DNA from 2 places in the Clostridium sp. JNZ X4-2 genome. Region 2 is predicted to be linked to the other one. Evidence: riboswitches for the same ligand, from Rfam matches in the RefSeq annotation. Region 2 holds a riboswitch; the other holds the start of a gene.

Region 1 (3,436 bases), 1.3 Mb from region 2:
GAAAAGGCCTAACTGTATGGTAGAACTGAGAATTCCCTTTGGCAAATGATCTTTATCATAATCTATTTTAGGAGAAATCACATTGGCTCCTGTAGATAAGGATACAAGTTTGGCTAAAAGTAAAGACTCTCCTTCAGCCATTTTATTATATATATGTGGATACTGCTGCCAATTTAAGTCGCTTATATATTCATTGTTGATTTGCCAAAATAATAAATTTACGCATACATCACCAGATACAACAATATTAAAATCCTGGATTTCCATAACTGCAACTCCTTCTTTCATTTAGATGTTAAATTTTAAAACAAGTTCTTTCAGATATTTCGAACTCTGATTAACATGATCCATCTCAATTTTTATCTGATTTGCCCTATCTTTTATTTTTAATACTTTATCAGCAATATCATTTGTACCCTTGGCACCATCACTGCTTGCTCTTGATATCTCATCAATTCCCTCCGACATAACCTTTATTGATGCAAAAAGTTCCTCTGAAGTTGAACTTAAATTTCTTACTAAATTATTGATATACAATGCATCTTTATCATAATTTTCTCCTACCAAAACTGATTCTTCATAACTTTTAACTACTTTTGCTTCAATATAATCTAATGTCCGTTCTGAAGCATTTGACAGGCTGTCTACAGCTTCAAATACGGTATTAATAGTACTCTGTATTTCCTTGACAGTTTCCTTAGAGTTTTCAGCCAGTTTCCCGATTTCCTCAGCAACTACTGAAAAGCCCTTTCCTGCTTCACCAGCTCTAGCGGATTCAATTGCAGCATTTAAAGCCAGAAGGTTAGTTTGTGAAGATATCTGTGAAATTGACTCCAATAATATTCTAATTTTTTCAACTTTTTTTACTTTTTCCAAAGCTTCATCCATAATCTTTTTAATGCTTGCACCTGTTTCATTGGCATCTGCTTGAAGTGCCACAGAATTTTCCTTTAAAGCAACGGCCTTCTTACTAATCTCATCTGCGGATTCAGCCCCTTTCTGGGATTTATCTGCCATGGATTTTACTGCATTCTTAAACTCAGAAGAAGAGGAGTTTATTTCCTCTGTTGAAGATGAAGTTTGTTCTATTCCAGCAGATACTTGCTGCACTGCTGCAGATATGCCTTCAAGCTTCTCTGCAAGATCAACAATATCATCATTTGAAATTGCTAATGCCTTATTTATATTTTTACTTTCATCAGTTATAGCCATAATAATACCTTTTACAGAATCTTGCATTGAATTAATTGCATTGCTCAACTGTCCAAATTCATCTTCTGCATTTACTTTCAATGGAGGAATTTTCAAGTTACCCTTAGCAATTTCTTTTAAAGATATTATACTGTCATTTATCTGGATTACCATCATATGTGAAAAAAACAAGGCTATAACTACAGCAATTATAAAACCAATTGCAAAAATGACACCCATAACAAGTTTTGCCTTAACATTCTCCGCTCTAATACTGTTAAGTGCATCGTTATTCAATTTATTTATTTCATTATTTAATTTATCATGAACATGCTTGCACACATCCATGTATTTTTTTCCATCCCCCAGTCTGTTTAATGCCACTTCAATTTTACCTGTCTTTACAAGTTCAACTTGAGAATCAAAATATTTATTTATCACTTCAATATTAGGAATTTCTTCATCAGTTATAATACTTGCCATATCTTGATATTTAGTATAGTAATTTTTAATTTCTCTTATATTCTCATCTATACTTTTACGGCTGGTACTATATGATTCTAAATATTTTTTATCCCCATTACTTGCAATATATCCTCTGACCCCTGATTCCTCATCAATCAATTCACTATTAATGTCTTTAATTAATCTATCCATTGGAATGACATTACTTATTAATTTATCATTAATAGTCTCCATATAGCTAAAGTTATAATAAGCACAAACAGTAGTAACCAACATAATTATTAAAATAATACCAAATCCAATTAACAGTTTTATCTGCAATTTAGCATTTTTAAACATAATACTCCCCCCTAATTATACTCCTATTTATTGCTTTTCATTATCAATGTTCTCTTTTTCAATGATTTTATAATTAATCAGCATTACCTCCTTAAATACATCTACTACCCATAACACAATATTCTCATTATTGGCAACTGTACAAGGATCTTCACCATATACTTTGACCTTTTCACAGGGTATTCAACAGCATAAATAAAAAAACAATAATCAGTTGTTAAGCTAATTATTGGACGGTTGTACCATTAACTTCAAATTCCCAAGGTACCCACATTAAGAGAATTCTTCATCGTTTCCATATTATGTATTTTATTAATGTAATTAATTATTACTAAGAAAATATATGTATTTAATAATAAAATTTATATGTTAAGCTTTATTTATGTAATATTACCATATTAATATCAATATTTCAATAAATATTGATACATAATAAAAACAAATTGACTTCTTTGAATATTTAGTATATTATATATTTATTAATCAGCAACTGCATCTAAATTTACTTCTTATATAAAGCAAGGTGATTTGATGTATACAGAAAATACAGTATATATAGTGGGTAATGCAAAAACTAATGTTGATAACGCCATTACCATTAGATTCAATTCGTTCTATATAGGTTTTGTGGTGGATTTAAATACAGGTAAGATACTTGATTTGAATTCATCTTCCACATTGAAGACCACTGATGAATTTATAAGATCCCTTTTAATGGGCAGAAGTCTTAAAGCCTTTGATAATGAATTAGAAAAGCAGATAATAAAAAGATATCATGGTTCCTCTCAGAGGGCCATCATTGTAGCTTATAAGGATGGAATTAAAAAATATAATGAAATCAAAAAGAAATATTTTTAATTTTACTGTTTTATTTATGATAAATAAGCTATCCTTATTTTAAAGTAAATGAAAGCCAGTAAAAGCACAATACTAATAGTGCTTTTACTGGCTTTTTTATATTAATTTCAAGGAGGTAATCTTAATGAAGATAAAGGATATAAAAATAAGAAAAATATCCGTTCCACTGAACACCCCGTTTAAAACTGCACTGCGTACTGTGGAAAGTGTAGAAGATATTATAGTGGAAATATACACGGACACAGGCAATATCGGTTTTGGAGAAGCCCCGCCTACCGGGGCCATAACAGGAGACACAACTGGAGCAATAAAAGGGGCTATAGAAGATCACATAAAGAAATCCATCATAGGTATGGATATAGAAAACTTTGAAGCCTTAATGCAGAAATTAAACAGCTGTATTGTAAAAAATACCAGCGCAAAAGCTGCGGTGGACATAGCCCTCTACGATTTATACGGTCAATTGTATAAAGCTCCCTTATATAAGCTGCTTGGTGGATTTAGAAAAGAAATAACAACGGATATAACTATAAGTGTAAATAACCCTGATGAGATGGTAAAGGACAGCATAAATGCCATAAAA
Region 2 (3,436 bases):
TCTAATCAAAATGTAAAACCCAGCTCTCATTTTCTCCACTACCTCATTAAAGGCAACACATTCATGATCGTTGTCAATACCTGCCAGGCGATAGGATTGTACTTCTTTTCCTGTTATTCCCGGTGCGTGTCCATCTATAATCTTGTCTTCAAATAAAGCGATCTTATCCATTATTTCCTTTTTATTCTCTATTACATCATGAAAACACATAACTTCCCCCAGTCCAAGAACTCTTGGGTTATCTTTATACTTTTTCATATTTTCCGCAAGAAATTTGCCTGCTCCATTGGTATCAAATTTTGTAGCCGGTACAGATGAGGGTATCATTATATATATATTCAATGGTACATGCTCTGTTGCATCCATTAAAAAATCCAATGCCTTTTCACCTTTTACATTAACCAATTCATGAGGATCTGCAATCAATGTAGTAGTTCCCCATTTGAGGATCACCTTTGACAGCTCCTGAGGCATAACCATGGTGGATTCCATATGCATGTGAGCATCAATAAACCCTGGGACAATATATTTGCCTGTACAATCAATCTCTCTTTTTCCCTCATACTTTCCAATTCCCACAATGGTATCTTCTACAATAGCCACATCATTCTCTATTATCTCTTCGGTAAATACATTAACTATATTGCCTCCTTTTAATACAATATCTGCTTTTTCCTTTCCAATTGCAGCCCTTTGTTTTTTTCTCTTATCTTTCATTAATACTCTCCTTTACCATTTAGAAAAAGGTACAAAAAAGCCAGCTGCCGAAAAATAATTATATTATACCTATTTCTAAATATACTTATAATCAACTATTTACGGTAGCTGGTAGAAACGCTCAACCTCATTATGAGCTTATACAAGTGATCTATTAACTTTTATCTAATTATACTATGTTAAATTTTTTTGTCAATTTAGAATAGTCGGTTTATTTGGAATAACAGTCATATAAAATACCGTATTTTACTAAATCAAAATAAAACTATAAATTTTTACAGGTAAAGATTTAATATGGTTTCACCTAAAAATACGGTTATAATTGAAGCCAGTGAAATAAAAGGTCCAAAGGGTATGTAATCCTTCCTTGATTTTTTGCCTGACAGGATAAGAATTATTCCCACAGCTGCACCTAAAACAAAGGATAAAAACATCATCACCAAAGTCAGTTTAAACCCCAGGAACAATCCGCAAAAAACGCAGATTTCCATGTCTCCCCATCCCATTCCGCCTTTTGTTATAAGTATGATAATTGCAAAAAATATCCCGCTGAATACTCCTCCAAATATGAAGCTTCTTATTTCAAAACCCATATTCCAATACACTGCCATAAATATAAGGGCAGCAGCAAAACCAGCTGCTGTTGTCTTAAAATAAACATCTGTAGTATCAAAATCTATCATTCCCACAACAATTAAAATGCTCATAAACATGGCATATTTTATAAAATCAATACCTATTCCAATTTTAATATAAAGCATTAAATATAAAAGAGCTGTTGCAAATTCTATAAGAGGATATCTTATAGATATTTTTTCACCACAATATCTGCATTTTCCCTTTAAAACAAAATAGCTTATTATAGGTATCAGATCATGCCACTTTATTTTCTTCCCACAGTTTGTACAGTGGGAAGAAGGATATGCGGTGGACTCTCCCCTGGGTATCCTGTATATGCACACATTCAGGAAACTCCCTATAACAGCTCCAAAAACAAAGATAATAACAGCATAATAAATATCCATATACACTCTCCATTTTTAGGTAAAACAAAACCCTACACTTATGAATATAAGCATAGAGCCGGTTGCATCACTAACTCTATACACACCTGATGCCCAAATAAAATGTGCATTTCATTGTTTTCCCTATAGTAATATCAGATTATTTTAATAATAACATAATTTTTACTAATATGTAAGTACTTGTTTTAAGATTTGCAATCATTTTTTAAAATTAAATATTTCTCCGATATAAGTGCAAATTTCTTGTGCAAATAACAGCCTGACATTATTGTAATGCTTATTAAATATATGGGTTAATTCTTCTGAAAAACTTGTATAATTTTCGTCGAATTTTACCCTTCTTTCTAATTTTAATTTAGATTATAATTATATATGTTATCCACAATAATATCATGATTTTATATTATTATAATGCATTAAAGTTTTGCAATAAAAAAAGGCATCCTGTTAGAATGACTAATTTTATTAACACCTGCTTATATTCTGCCAGAACTATTTGTATTCCAAAAACATTTTAATATATTCAGGAGAAAATGGCAGTAAATTATCAAGTATACTATTCACTATTTCATCAACATTTTCATCTGTAATTTTTATTCCTTTCATATCATCTTCATCATTTACAATCATATTTTCCTCTTTAAACCTTTGTTTGTCTTCCTCATTGTCCATGCTTTCCAGTTGTTTTATAAATTTATTATATTGAGTTTCATAAATAGCCCTATAGCTTTCATGTTCCAATGCCTCTGAATTGCTTATACATCTGTCCGACAAATAAACATTGTCCTCGGTAAACATAAGATTTCCATATACATAGGCTCTCATACAAGGTTTTCCTTCAGCTGTGGGCAAATTCAGCTTCTTGTTTTCTTTCTGATGTATATTGAATTTATAATCAGATTGTTTTCTCTGCAGATAACATTTAGAATCCAGCTTTGATAATTTCTTAGTTACATAATCAGATATTTCTGGCTTAAATTTCTTTATGGTATTTTTAACTGTGATACCCATATCATCTCTCCTCGTTTATATATATTTTAATATTAAATTGCAAACAATCATCCATTTGCTAATTTAATTCACTTACTATTATATCACTATAATACTATAAATATAATCCAGGGCAATATCTTTAAGAACCTCTCCCCCTCATCAACTTCTTTTATTCCTATTCATTTCTGTTTCATATGGATTTCCCATAATTGAATTATCTACTTATATTTGATATTATCATCTTATATGCTGCAGCTGTCTCCATGTCAACAGAAGGGGGATTATATTGAAATAAATTCAATGGGCAGCCCAGGTAATATATTCATCATTAGGCATCAGGTGCAATTTTAGGGAGGTTTCAATATGAATGCTAAACTTAATATTATCATATCCATGCTCATATTTGGAAGTATTGGTGTATTTGTAAAAAATATAAATTTACCATCTGCTGAACTGGCTTTTTTCAGAGCTTCTATTGGAAGTTTATTTTTAATTTGTGTCTTCTTTATTAAAAGTGAAAAAATATCTTTTAGGTCAATAAAAGCAAATCTTCTATTGCTTATAATGTCTGGTATGGCCTTGGGATTGAACTGGATTTTCTTATTTCAGGCATATAAATACACTACTATACCCAATGCAACACTCAGTTATTATTTTGCTCCCATATTTGTAATACTATTATCACCCATATTTCTTAAAGA

The links. Region 2 has a riboswitch for cyclic di-GMP ahead of ACYUJ6_RS07640 (prepilin peptidase). Riboswitches for the same ligand answer to the same signal wherever they lie in the genome.
Region 1: another riboswitch for cyclic di-GMP. It lies ahead of ACYUJ6_RS13585 (methyl-accepting chemotaxis protein); the one in region 2 lies ahead of ACYUJ6_RS07640 (prepilin peptidase).

What each region holds. Positions count from the first base shown of each region.
Region 1 is NZ_CM142685.1:2,827,082-2,830,517, forward strand. It holds gene ACYUJ6_RS13580 (Ryanodine receptor Ryr) at 1-267, opposite strand, end outside; gene ACYUJ6_RS13585 (methyl-accepting chemotaxis protein) at 289-1,995, opposite strand; cyclic di-GMP riboswitch class II at 2,218-2,300, opposite strand; gene ACYUJ6_RS13590 (DUF3870 domain-containing protein) at 2,527-2,853, shown strand; gene ACYUJ6_RS13595 (dipeptide epimerase) at 2,978-3,436, shown strand, end outside.
Region 2 is NZ_CM142685.1:1,575,125-1,578,560, reverse strand. It holds gene ade (adenine deaminase) at 1-717, opposite strand, end outside; purine riboswitch at 786-883, opposite strand; gene ACYUJ6_RS07640 (prepilin peptidase) at 993-1,742, opposite strand; cyclic di-GMP riboswitch class II at 1,790-1,874, opposite strand; gene ACYUJ6_RS07635 (hypothetical protein) at 2,235-2,753, opposite strand; gene ACYUJ6_RS07630 (DMT family transporter) at 3,099-3,436, shown strand, end outside.